4 regions of the Micromonospora sp. NPDC005161 genome follow, and region 3 is predicted to be linked to each of the others. Evidence: riboswitches for the same ligand, from Rfam matches in the RefSeq annotation. Region 3 holds a riboswitch; each other region holds the start of a gene.
The links. Region 3 has a riboswitch for cyclic di-AMP ahead of ACWD5O_RS10365 (coiled-coil domain-containing protein). Riboswitches for the same ligand answer to the same signal wherever they lie in the genome.
Positions count from the first base shown of each region.

Region 1: linked by a shared signal. The riboswitch ahead of ACWD5O_RS02575 (C40 family peptidase) and the one ahead of ACWD5O_RS10365 (coiled-coil domain-containing protein) in region 3 are both predicted to bind cyclic di-AMP.
Region 2: linked by a shared signal. The riboswitch ahead of ACWD5O_RS04745 (C39 family peptidase) and the one ahead of ACWD5O_RS10365 (coiled-coil domain-containing protein) in region 3 are both predicted to bind cyclic di-AMP.
Region 4: linked by a shared signal. The riboswitch ahead of ACWD5O_RS27845 (LysM peptidoglycan-binding domain-containing protein) and the one ahead of ACWD5O_RS10365 (coiled-coil domain-containing protein) in region 3 are both predicted to bind cyclic di-AMP.

Region 1 is NZ_JBSFYQ010000002.1:88,821-92,019, forward strand. It holds gene dcd (dCTP deaminase) at 1-355, shown strand, start outside; gene ACWD5O_RS02575 (C40 family peptidase) at 442-1,482, opposite strand; cyclic di-AMP (ydaO/yuaA leader) riboswitch at 1,495-1,630, opposite strand; gene ACWD5O_RS02580 (lysozyme family protein) at 1,861-2,340, shown strand; gene ACWD5O_RS02585 (N-acetylmuramoyl-L-alanine amidase) at 2,389-3,199, shown strand, end outside.
Region 2 is NZ_JBSFYQ010000003.1:202,265-205,463, reverse strand. It holds gene ACWD5O_RS04750 (alpha/beta fold hydrolase) at 1-214, opposite strand, end outside; gene ACWD5O_RS04745 (C39 family peptidase) at 380-1,225, opposite strand; cyclic di-AMP (ydaO/yuaA leader) riboswitch at 1,452-1,593, opposite strand; gene ACWD5O_RS04740 (hypothetical protein) at 1,886-2,650, opposite strand; gene ACWD5O_RS04735 (hypothetical protein) at 2,799-3,199, opposite strand, start outside.
Region 3 is NZ_JBSFYQ010000008.1:75,644-78,842, reverse strand. It holds gene ACWD5O_RS10370 (carbonic anhydrase) at 1-625, shown strand, start outside; gene ACWD5O_RS10365 (coiled-coil domain-containing protein) at 681-1,700, opposite strand; cyclic di-AMP (ydaO/yuaA leader) riboswitch at 1,705-1,835, opposite strand; gene ACWD5O_RS10360 (YibE/F family protein) at 2,002-3,199, opposite strand, start outside.
Region 4 is NZ_JBSFYQ010000036.1:25,003-28,201, forward strand. It holds gene ACWD5O_RS27840 (hypothetical protein) at 1-838, shown strand, start outside; cyclic di-AMP (ydaO/yuaA leader) riboswitch at 1,220-1,391, shown strand; gene ACWD5O_RS27845 (LysM peptidoglycan-binding domain-containing protein) at 1,393-2,040, shown strand; gene ACWD5O_RS27850 (hypothetical protein) at 2,110-2,457, opposite strand; gene dinB (DNA polymerase IV) at 2,565-3,199, opposite strand, start outside.

The sequences.
Region 1 (3,199 bases), on a different contig from region 3:
CCCGGGCGAGTTCGTGCTGGCCTCGACGCTCGAGGTCATCTCACTGGGCGACCAGCTCGCCGGCCGGCTGGAGGGCAAGTCGAGCCTGGGCCGGCTCGGTCTGCTCACGCACTCCACCGCCGGCTTCATCGACCCGGGCTTCTCGGGGCACGTGACGCTGGAGCTGTCCAACGTGGCGAACCTGCCGATCACCCTCTGGCCGGGCATGAAGATCGGGCAGCTCTGCATCTTCCGGCTCTCCTCGCCGGCCGAGCACCCGTACGGCTCGGTGGTGTACGGCTCGCGTTACCAGGGGCAGCGCGGGCCGACCCCGAGCCGCGCCTGGCAGCACTGGCGCACCTGGCCGACCCGCTGAAGCCACTCGTCGGGCAATGCGCCCGCCGTGTTAGTAAGGGGCCCCTCCTATACCGGAGGCGTTAAGAAGGGGCCCCTGCTTACATCTCAGCCTGGGCGGCCGTAGCTGTGGATCGGGCCGTCGTCGACCTTCTTCATCTTGATCGGCTGACCGGCCTGCGAGGCGTGCACGACCCAGCCATTACCCACGTACATCCCGACGTGGTGGATGTCGCTGTAGTAGAAGACCAGATCACCGGCGCGTAGGTTGGCCCGGCTGACGTCCTTGGTCACCCGGCTCTGCTGGGCGGCGTTGTGCGGCAGCGACACACCGGCCTTGGCCCAGGCGGCCAGCATCAACCCGGAGCAGTCGTACGAGTTCGGACCCTCGGCACCCCACACGTAGGGCTTGCCGATCTGGGCGCAGGCGAACTTGACGGCCACACCGGCACCGCCGCCGGGGTAGCTGGCCGGGCAGGGCGCCGGACGCAGCGGACCGCCGCCACCGTTGCCGTAAACCTTCAGGCGCAGCTTCTGCAGGCGGTCGATCTCGTCGTTGATCTGCTTCTTCTTGGCCGCCAGCTGGGCCTCGGTCCGGGTCAGCTGGGCCACCATCTCGTCCAGTGGCGCCTTCTGCGCGGCCAGTTGGTCACGCAGGTCGGCCACCTGCCGCACGTCCTGCTGCTGGTTGTGCGCAAACCGGTCGAGCATCTCGAGCTGCCCGACCACGTCGCTCGGTGACCGGCTGCCCAGCACGGCGTTGACGGTGGAGACGTTCTCGCCCTTGTACGCGCGCACAGCCAGGGAGCTGACCTTGTCCATCGCAGCGTCGACCTGGCGCTCCAGCGGGGCGATCCGGGCGGCCAGCGCGTTGGCCTGCTTGCGCTTCGCGGCCAGGTCGGCCCGGGTGGCGTTGTGCCGTTCGATGATCGGTTCGAGCTTGTTCCAGTCGGCGTCGATCTGGCGCTCGATCTCGGCGACGGAGGGGTCGGCGTGGGCCGCCGTGGCGCTGCCCGTCAGGACGACGGCAACGCCGACCAGGGCGGCGAGGGCGGTGGTGAAGCGGGACCAGCGTGAGCGCGGCACGATCGACGTCGGGCCGGCTGACGCCGACCGCTCGGACGACGGCCGCGGGGCATGGTGAGCCACCGGGTTCCGTACTCCTTCTTCCCGACCGCCTACCGGGTTAGCTGACGGGTTCGGGCGGGAAGGTGGACGCCCTACCGCAGTGGCTGCGGATTCACCCCAGAAACCTGGGTCCCCGGCTCGCTCGGAAGCGACTCGGCGGTGTCGGTCCGTTACCGCCCGGGTGGGCGGAGCTGCTGTCGGCCCGACGAATGACCAGAGTAGAGACGACCGTTACCGATCCGCAACCGGTGGGGCCGTGACACTCCGTACCGATTGCCGGCGACGACGGCCGGGAACGAAGGTTTCCTTCCACGAACCTCGGTAGGTCGAAAGGTATTGACGGGAGCCCCGGGCGGGGCGAAGGTGACCTCACTTCGCCCTTCAGATCTAGGGGGTTCGATGCACGGTCCAACCCTGTCCACCGGCCGGCGCGCGCTGCTCGCCGCCGCCGTGGTCGCCGCCGCGACCGCGGTTCCCCTACCCGCCGGCCCAGCCGTGGCCGCACCCACCGCCGACCGCCAGCAGCAGTACGCCGCCGCGGCGACCGAGTACGGCGTACCGGCCGACGTGCTGCTCGGCGTCTCCTATCTGGAGTCACGTTGGGACAGCAACGCCGGCACGCCGAGTACCAGCGGCGGCTACGGCCCGATGCACCTGACCGACGCCCGGCACGTGGCCGCCCTACCGGGGCGCAGCCACCACGACGCCGGCACCGAGGACCCGCGCGGCGACGACTCCCGCCCCGCACGGGAGATGGCGCCCCGACCCGCCGAGGATCCCGCGCCGCCCGCCGCAGCGTTGCAGACCATGGACGCCGCCGCCGCACTGACCGGCGCCGCCCCCGAGTCGCTGCGCACCGACCCGAGCGTCAACATCTGAGGCGGCGCGGCACTGCTGGCCGCGTACCAGCGGGAACTGGGCGCACCGGTGGGGGCCGGCACCGACCCGGCAGCCTGGTACGGCGCGGTGGCCCGCTACGCCGGCGCGGACAGCGCGGACGCCGCGGCGGCCTTCGCCGACGAGGTGTTCACCACCATCGGCGCCGGCGAGTCCCGGGTGACCGACGACGGCCAGCGGATCACGCTGCCGGCCCGGGCAATCCAACCGCAGCGCTCCTGGCTGGACCGGCTGGGACTGCGCCGGCTCGCCCGCCCCGACGGGCTGGAGTGCCCCCGCACCATCTCCTGCGAGTGGATCCCGGCGCCCTACGAGGCGTTCGGCGCCGGGAACTACGGCAACCACGACCTCTCCGACCGACCCGGCCGGCAGAAGATCGAGTACATCGTCATCCACGACACCGAGGCGAGCTGGGCGACCACGCTGCAACTCGTCCAGGACCCCACCTACGTGAGCTGGCACTACTCGCTGCGCTCGGTGGACGGGCACATCGCCCAGCACGTGAAGACCAAGGACGTCGGCTGGCACGCCGGCAACTGGTACGTCAACGCCAAGTCGATCGGGCTGGAACACGAGGGCTTCGCCGCGCAGGGCACCTGGTACACCGAGGCGATGTACCGGACCTCCGCCAAGCTGGTCCGGCACCTCGCCCTGCAGCTGGGGATCCCGCTGGACCGCCAGCACATCATCGGCCACGACAACGTGCCCGGCACCGTCGCCTCCACCGTGCGCGGGATGCACTGGGACCCGGGCCCGTACTGGGACTGGACGCACTACTTCACGCTGCTGCACGCGCCGCGGCTGGACACCGGCATCCCGGCCTCCGGGCTGGTCCGGATCG
Region 2 (3,199 bases), on a different contig from region 3:
CGTGGGCGATCCGCTCGGCGAACCCGGCGAAGGAGTACGACGGCAGCGGCGCCGACCAGCCGTGACCGGCGAGGTCCGGTGCCAGCCACCGCCCCGGCCAGTGCTGCTCCAGCAGCGGCGCCCAGGGCAGCCAGACGTCGCCGGTCGCCCCCATTCCGTGCAGCAGCAGCAGGACCGGCCCGCGGCCGGTGTGACCACCCGATTCATCCACCACGGCCGCAGTCTCCCACGGTTCGCCGGCGGGTACGAGAGGCCTCGTCGGCGGGACGACGGCGAACCACCTCGCGCGGTACGGCTTCACCGGCCGCCGACCACGTGAGAAAACGCCGCGGGCGCCGGCCCCTTGTGGGGGACGGCGCCCGCGGCGGCTGCGCCCGGGTCAGGCGGAGTAACCCCGAGTGGCGATCCAGTTCGCCAGGTCGATCGTGGTGATCCAGTACGACGGGTCGGCGGCGTTCGCCGAGTCGGCGATCCGCACGGTCCGGCCGTTGTCCTTGTAACCCACCACGGCGATGTAGTGCCCGCCGCCGTAGGAGTGCCAGCCACCATCGGTGTCGGTGGCGTCGCCGACGACGTTGGCCACCACGCCTCGGCCGGCGGTGATCGCCGTGACCACGTCGGCCTGGAGCCGGTCCATCTGGGCCGGGCTGGGCGCGCCGGTGAACATCCGGGTCCGGTACGGGGAGCCCTTCACCTCGGCGTTGAGCACCCGGGTGGTGTCCAGGGCCGAGTTGGTGCCCATCTCGGTGGTGCCCAGCTCGACGCCGAGCTCGTCCTGGGTGCGGTCGATCCCGGTGGCGCTGAGCGCGTTGCGGGTGGCCGCCGGGCCACAGTTGTAGTACGTGTTCTGCGCCTGGTAGTCGTAGTCGAGCACCTTGGTCGCGGGCGGCTTCGGCGCCGGCTTACGGGTCAGGTCCGGGTTGCCGGTGGCCTTGGCGGCGGGCGACGCGGCGCTGGCCGTCGGGGTGGCGGTGCTCGGCGAGGTGCTGGCCGAGGGGGCCGCGACGCGAGCCTCGCCGCGGGAGGCGACGGTGTCGCTGCGCATCTCGGCGACCGTGGTCGCGGTGTGCTGGCTGGCCGGGGCGTCGTCGGTGCCGGCGATCAGGGCGCCGGTGGTGGTCGCGAGCGCCAGGGCCGCGGCGGAGGCGGCGACGATCTGGTAGGGGCGCTCGGTGGCGAGACGACGGAGCTGACGCTTCAGGGTGTGCTTCACGGGGTCCTCCACGGATCGAGGGGAGAGCGGCACACCGGGCCGGACCGGTATCCGGACAGGCGCCAGCGCGCGGACCGTGGTCCGCGGGTGGTGAACCGCTCAGGGGTGTGCCCGGCGTGGCCGGGCGGAAGAGGCGGTGACCCGGGGGGTCAGCTCACCGGACGGATGAGCGGGGGCACCGCGGCGCCGTGGAGGCGGGGAAACAACCGAGGGGTGGAGAGGTGCTGCACGAGGATGGAACTCCTTCCGACACCGCCTACCGGGTTAGCTGACGGATTCGGGCGGGAAGATCGCCCTACCGCGGGCCGTGGCTCGCGGATTCACCCCGGACTTACTGATGGGTCCCCGGTTCGTTGATCACGATTGAGCGGGTCGGCGCGGCGTCGCCTCTTGCGAACGGTTACCGCACCGGACGGGACGACACTACTGGCCGGCTCAGGCCCTGCCAAGCCAGGTTCACCTGCGTAAACCTGAAATCATGCGCCAATTTCTGCGCGTATTGCCACTGACGTGACTCGATGGGACAACCGGTTACGGTGTCGCCTCCGGTCGACAACCGGACAGGCCGTCGAGAATGCCGCCGCATTTGCGCGAACATTGTGCCCGACCGTTCCAGCTGCCCGATCCGGCGCCGGTGTGACCGGGCTCACGCGCCCGGTCGGGCATTTCCGGTCAGCCCACCCGCGCCGGGCGCCAGCGCGCCGCGGTCGCCGGACGGGCCGCCGCGGTCACCGCCGGTCGGACCGGCACCCGGATCGGCCGCAACCGGGCCGCCGCCGCGTACGCCTCCTCGGCGAGCGTGCGGGCCGCCTCGGCGGCCAGTTCCGCATCCCGCCAGGTGGATCGTTCGCGCTCGGCGGCGGCCCGGTGCTCGACCCACCTGCCGTCCCGGACAGCGCGGCTCAGCAGCACCTCCTGCTCGACCGGGTGCCGTCGGGGATCCCAGCCGTTGCGGTGTGCGAAAACGTCAGTGAGCTGACGCATCGACAGGTCGCCGCGCCAGTGCGCCGCCATCGCCGCGCGGTGCAGGTAACGCTCCCGGGCGGCGTACTCCGTCGGGGAGCGCGGCGTGCGCGGGGTGGGCAGCGAACCGGCGCCGGCGAAGCGGCGGGCGGCGCGGTCCGCCTCCTCGTACCCGGCCCAGGCCCGCTCGGCCGCCTCCTGCGCGGCCAGCCAGTCGGCGCGACGTCGGCGGGCGGTCTGCGCCGCGCCGGCGGCGGCGACGGCCACCTCCTCGGCGTACCGGTGCAGGTCCGCCGCCTCGACGGCGGCCAGTTCCCGGGCCGTGGGCGCCGGGGACTCCTCGACGGTCGGCCGGTCCCGCTCGGGGCGGGCGATCAGCACGGTGAGCACGGTCAGGGCCAACAGGAACAGTGCCGACCAGATGGCGGCGGCCTGCGGAACCTCGGTCAGGAACCGGTAGAGGACGGTCTCCATGAACGGCACCTCGGGGGGAAGATCGCTGCGGTGGGGAGCCGCACGGCCGACCCGGGCCGGGATCACCGTGGCGGGCCACGGGCCGACGGGCGGGGTGTGCGGAGGTACGTGATCGACAGGCGTGGTGACGGGACGTCGTCCCGGTGGCTCAGAGCCTCGGCGGGGCCCGGGACGCCCGGGTGGCCGGATCGGCGGTGCGCGGCGATCGCCGCGGACCGGTCCCGACCGCGGAGGCGCCGGCCTCCGCCGGCACGGCGGCCTCGACGGCGGGCGCCGCCGGGGGCGCGTCCGGCGAGATCGGCGGGGCGGCGTGGTCGACAGCGACCGGAGCCGCGAGATCGGCGGCGCCCGTGGGGGCGACCCATCCGGACGACGGAGAGCCCGAGGACACCACCGAGGTGGGCAGCGGGACGGCCGAGGCGGGCGGGGCGGCCGACGCGGGTGACGCGCCCGAGCCGAGGGCCAGGGCGGCGACCACGGCGAGGCTGGTCAGTATCCGCGTCGCCCAGCGCGCCACCCACCACAGCGGACAGGTGAGCGCGACGGGAG
Region 3 (3,199 bases):
CGGGAACCGGCGCTTCGTCCGCGGCGCACCCCGCCACCCCAACCAGGATGCCGGACACCGGGCCGCGGTGGCCGACGGGCAGCACCCCTTCGCGGTGATCGTCGGCTGCTCCGACTCACGGTTGGCCGCCGAGATCATCTTCGATCGTGGGCTGGGCGACCTGTTCGTGGTCCGTACCGCCGGGCACACCACCGGCCCGGAGGTGCTGGGCAGCGTGGAGTACGCGGTGACCGTGCTCGGCACCCCGCTGGTGGTGGTGCTCGGCCACGACTCGTGCGGTGCGGTGCAGGCCGCCCGTGAGTCGGCAGCCACCGGCAACCCGCCCCAGGGGCACCTGGGCGCGGTGGTCGACGCCGTGCTGCCCAGCCTGCGTCGGGCCGAGGCGGAGGGGGTGGACGACATCGGCCGCATCGTCGACATCCACATCGCACAGACCGTCGAGGCGCTGCTCGGGCAGTCGCCCGTGCTGGCCACCGAGGTGGAGCGGGGGCGGTGCGCGGTGGTAGGGGTGTCGTACCGGCTGGCCGCCGGAGTGGTGCGTCCGGTGGCCGCCGTGCCGGCCACGACGCTCGACGGACCGATCGACGCCAGCACGCCGGTCGGTCCGGCCGCGCCCGCCGCCTGAACGCGTCGAGGGCCGCTCCGCGTCACGCGGAACGGCCCTCGACGGAGAGCGTGGGTCAGAGCAGCGACATGTGTACGTGGTCGGTGTGGTTCGACGGCCCGCTGTACGACTTCCAGCCGGTCGCCGGGAACCAGATCTGCCGGTTCCAGATCACGTAGTAGATGCCGAGCCGGTCGGCGTTGCGGATGAGGAACGCGGCGACGTTGTTGCCGTACGTCCGGGTGTCCTCGTTGTGCCACGGGCTGAAGCCGCTCTTCTGCAGAGACCAGTCGCAGGCGCGGCCCTTCGGGTGCTCCCACGGCCCCCCGGATCGGTAGCAGCCGACGAACCGGTTGAATCCGGCCCGCTTGACCTCCTTGTACGCGTGCAGCGTGCGCGGGGTGACGCAGCCGGACGTGGTCGGGTCGTTCTGGCTGCACGACTCGGACTTCCAGTCGCCGTCGGCGGTCCGGCCCGGGCCGAGCCGGGCGACCGGTGAGGTGGCCGACACCAGCCCGCCGGTGAAGCCCTTCCCACCGACCAGGGCGAGGGCCTTGTCCGCTTCGCGCTTCTCCTTGGCCATCAGGGCGGTCTGCTTCTGCTGCTCGCGGACCTCCGCGTCGAGGGCCAGCTTGGCCTGCTCAGCGCGGGTCTTCACCGCGTTGACCTCGGCGAGCTTCTTCTCGTTGACCATGTTCATCTCATCGAGCGCGGCGGCACGTTGGACGAACGAGTCCGGGGCTTCGCTCTCCAGCAGCATCGCCAGCGGGCCGATCCGGCCGGTGCGGTACGACTGGGCGGCGATCTGCCCGACCTGCGGCGCCAGTGCGTTCAGGTCGGCCTTGGCCCGGTCGACCTCCAGCGCCAGCTGCAGCTGCTTCTTCTTCGACGTGTTCAGTTTGGACTTGGCCGCGGAGAATTTGCGGTTGGTCTGCTCGATCACGTCGTTGAGCAGCTGGGGCTCGCCGTCCTCCTCGTGCCCGGACGGTGTGGGGGTCGTCGGGGCGGCCTGCGCCGGGAGGGGCCCGGCGAGCACGGTCAGTGCGGCGATCACGGCCACCACGGGTGTCAACCAGCGGCGTAGGGGTGCCGTCACAATGTTCCCTTCCGTCGACCGCCGACCGGGTTAGCTGACGGGTTCGGGGCGGAAGTGGCCCCTACCGCTGTCGCGGATTCACCCCACGTACCTGGGTTCCCGGCTCGCCGGTTGGCGATTGGGCGGTGGCACCGCAGGCGCCGCTTCGCGCCTTCATCGGTAACCGGCAGTGAGGTTACCCGAGAGCCCACCGGCTGAGCTACGCCCTGATACCGACTAAAAGCGTCATTTCGCCATGGCGCTGAGTGACCAGTGATGCGGTTCTCAGGGCGGACGCCCGACGTGGTCACGTTGAGGAGTGTCACCATGCCGTATCCGTGCTCCTGTTCGGCTCTGGCCACCGGTTGGTGGCGGTGGATGAGGGTGTGGTCCGCGTCGGGTCGGGCGACGTGAGGTCGGGCCGATCCGTGCGCGGGGAGCTCAGCGCCGCCAGTGCCTCGGCGCGGTCGGGCTGGGGTCGCGGGGCGGGCGCTTCGGCGGCGGGCGCGGTGGTCTGCCGGCCGGCTGCGGTCACCATCGCGGCCAGCCCGGTGGTCAGCGGTACGGCGGCGATCAGCCCGAGCGTGGCGACCCCGCTGCGGACGATCTCCTGCGCGAGGAACTCGCTGGTCAGGATCTGCCCGATCGGTCGCGAGTCAGCGGTGAGCAGGAGCAGCAGCGGCAACGAGGCGCCCGCGTACGCCAGCACGATGGTGTTGACGGTGGAGGCGATGTGCGCCCGGCCGACCCGGGTCGCCGCCCGGTAGAGCTGCAACCGGGTCAGCCCGGGGTTGGCGTTGGCCAGCTCGGTCACGGTGGCCGCCTGGGTGACGGTCACGTCGTCGAGCACCCCGAGCGAGCCGATGATGATCCCGGCGAGCAGCAGGCCGTGCAGGTCCACGTCGGCCTGGAACATCGACAGGGTGGTGGCGTCCTCGCTGCCGAAGCCGGTGAGGTGCGTGGCGCCGCTGACGATGGTGGCCAGTACGCCGGTGAGGACCAGGCTGCCCAGGGTGCCGAGCACCGCGACCGAGGTCTGCGCGCTGACCCCGTGCGTCAGGTAGAGCACCACGAACATGATCAGCGCGGCACCGACCACCGCTACCAGCAGCGGCGACCGGCCGGCGCCGATTCCGGGCAGCACGAAGGTGAGCAGGATGGCGAAGCTGGCGGCCAACCCGGCCAGAGCGGCCAGGCCCCGCCACCGGCCGAACGCGACGATCGCGGCGGCGAAGATCACCGCCAGCCACAGCAGCGGCGCGCCGCGCTGGTGTTCGGCGATGTTCCAACTGCTGGCGGTCGGATCGGTCGGGTCGGTCAGCTCCACCAGGATGACCTCGTCGTCGACCTCGACCCGGGGCGCGCCGGGTCCGGCGGGCACGGGTGTCTGGATCCGCTGGCCGGAGGCCGGCCCGTCGTTCACCCGGACGTCCACCGTGCCGCACGGCCCGTCCCCGACGCTCGGTGTGCCCTCGGGGTTCGGCGCCGCCGCTGGGCACGGCTCGGTCACCACCCGGGTC
Region 4 (3,199 bases), on a different contig from region 3:
CCCGAGCCACGACATCGAGGAGTTCGGCGTGTCCGCCCGGGCCTACCTGCGCGGGCCACTCGGCGCGCCGTTCGGCGACGCCCCGTGCCAACTGCCCCCGCCCCTGCTGAACGTGGCGCTCGACTGGTTGCACGCCGAGCGCGGACCCGCGGACGAGCTGAGCGCGGTCGTGCTCGGCGTGCGGGTTCCGCTCACCGCCGAGGCGGCCGGCTCAGCCACCGCCACCGTACTGTCTACTCTGCCCACAGCCATCACGGTGACCCTGCTCGCCGGCGACCTCACCAACCGGCTGGTGGCCGCGACCGTCGGCGGCTACCACGACGTGCTACCGGCAGCGGCGCTCTCCGTCGCGCAGCCGCGCGCCGACCCTGCCGACGCTGGCGACCTGGCCGGGCCGATGCACCGGTTGCGCGACAAGCTGCACGCGCACAGCGGATTGCTGGCCTGGGCCGGAGTGGACGCCGAGCCGGACAGCCGTCGGGTGAGCACGCCACAGTGGTCGCAGCGGCTCCCGAGCGACGGAAAGCCGGTGACCCGGCGGCCCGGGGTGGAGATGCTCGCCGACGCGCTCATCCCCGACGCCATGTGGTACCAGATCCTCTCCGCCGGGCACCTCGACCGGCTCGGCGGCCTGCCACCCGGGGCGACGCCGCTGCCCGGCCATCGGGCCGAGTTGACTGTCGGGGACGCCGAGCAGTGGCTGCCGGGCCACCCCGACGCCCTCGCGGTTCTCGCCCGGGGCCGCGAGCTGCTCGCCGGCTGCCTGGTCGACGAGGCGCAGGCGTGTCAGATGACGGCCGCCCGGATTCGCCGTGCCACGCCGCCCGGCGGCCGTTGACCGCACCGGGCGGGACAGTCGGCGTACCAGGGGATGCGGCGAGCGGTGCGAAGTCGCCTGGTCGCCGCGACCACCCACCGCTCGTCTGGGCACGAACCGTCGGGACCAGCCGGATCGTCTACAGCGCCCTCGGTCACGACGTCCGGTCGTACGAGTCGCCGGGACACGTCGAACTGCTCGCCGGATCGTGGCCTGGCTCCAGCACGAGACCTGAAACGCCGGCCTGATCGGAAACGGTCCATGGTGGTCACTGCACACACTTCGATCGCCCGCAACCGCTGCGCGACTCGCCCCGCGCGGCCCGGTGAAGAAGTTCACAGGGGGTGGGCGACCGTCACCGACCGTGCCTAACGTCGGTCGGGTTCGCCAATGCGGACACCGCGACCGGCAACGCCAAATCCTGCCCCCGGTCGTCGGAACCCAGTCACCCGGGCAGGAGCGGGGGACCCAACGTTCCTCGGTGCACGTCACCTCGGGGTGAAGCCGCCACCGCGCGGCCGGGCTCCTCGGCCCGAACCCGACAGCTCACCTCGCCGGCGTGGAGGAAGCCTCACATGTCATCTGCACACACGCCCCGTCATCGACGGGTCACCACCCGCCGCGTCGCCGTCGGCACCCTGGCCGTCGGCGCTGTCACCGGCGCCGTCGCCCTCTTCGGCCCGGCCGCCCCGGCGCAGGCCGGGGTCAACTGGGACGCGATCGCCCAGTGCGAGTCCAGCGGCAACTGGCACATCAACACCGGCAACGGCTACTACGGCGGGTTGCAGTTCTCGCAGAGCACCTGGGCCGGCTACGGCGGCAAGAAGTACGCCGCCCGCGCCGACCTGGCCAGCCGCGGCGAGCAGATCGCGATCGCCGAGAAGGTGCTCGACGGGCAGGGCATCGGCGCCTGGCCGACCTGCGGCAAGAAGGGCGGCTCGTCGGGCGGCTCCGCCGCGAAGTCCGCGACGAGGAAGTCCGAGTCGACGTCCAAGCCCCGGGAGCGGTCGTCGCGCGGCGAGCAGCCGGCGACCCGCAACCACGAGCGCACCGCGCCTTCCACGGACGGCAGGACGTACCTGGTCAAGCCGGGCGACACCCTGTCCGAGATCGCCCAGGCCCATCAGGTGGCCGGCGGCTGGCAGGCCCTGTACGAGCGCAACCGTCATGTGGTCGGCGGCGACCCCGGTCTGATCTTCCCGGGTCAGCGGCTCGCCCTCTGACACACGACGCGCGGGCGCTCGACCGGACTCCGGCCGGGCGCCCGCGGGCGTGTCGAGAAGGGGTGGGCGTCAGGCGGCCGACACGGCGGCTTCGGGACGCGCCGACCAGGCCCGGCGCGCGGTCGGAACGCCCTCAGCGGGCCGGTCAGCGGATGCGGTTGTTTCCTCGCCCCGCGTCGGAGCGACTGTGGACGGTGTGCCGGCCGCACCACGGGCCAGCCGGAGCGACTGTTCAGCGGAGCTGCGGGCCGCGCACGGCCACGGCTGGCCGGCGCAGAGCAGGTTGCGGCAGGCGCCGTCCTCGTCCGGCTCATGTGCACTGAGCACGTCGATCGCGAGCTGCCAGAGCAGCGGGTCGGTCACGTCGCCGGGACGCTGCTCGCGCCGGCTCGGACGGTTGCTGGTGTCGTCGGACATGGTGGTCCCCCCTGGTCAGACTGATCTTCACTACGTGACCGCTGCGGCCGTCGCCAAACCCCTCGCCGCTGTGATGTTCGGCGCTTTCGCCCCGCCACCTGGTGCGGTCAGTCCGGCAGCAGCGGCATCTCGACGCCCGGATCACGGCCGAGCAGCACCGCGCGGGTGAGCGCCGCCGATCCGAACCGGTCGCGGACCGCGTCCACCGCGGCGTCCAGCTCGGCTCCCGGATCGTGGTGGAACGGCAGCTCCGGCTGGACCGGGTTGTCGTCCAGGTTGCCGACCGAGACGCCGATCAGCGTGACGCCCCGCCGGTCGATCTCGGGCAGGGCGGCCCCCAGCAGCGCCCGCGCGGCGGCGAGCAGCGGCGTGGTGTCCGCGGTCGCCTTGCGGACGGTGTGCGAGCGGGTGGCCCGGGTGTAGTCGCCGAAGCGCAGCCGCAGCATCACCGTGCGCCCGGACCGTCCGGCCGCCCGCATCCGCCGGGTGACCCGGTCGACCAGGCCGGCCAGGACGGCGTCCAGTTCCGCCGGCGCGTGTGGCGTACGGCTCAGCGCGTGCTGCGCGCCCATCGAGCCGCGTCGGCGGCCGACCAGCACGGCCCGGGGGTCGCGGTTGTGCGCCAGGGCGTGCAGGTGCCGGCCGGCGCCCGCGCCGAGTATTGACACCAGCGCCGCCTCGCCGAGCCGGGCCACCTCGCCGACGGTACGAATCCTCCGTTCCCGCAGCTTGGCCGCGGTGA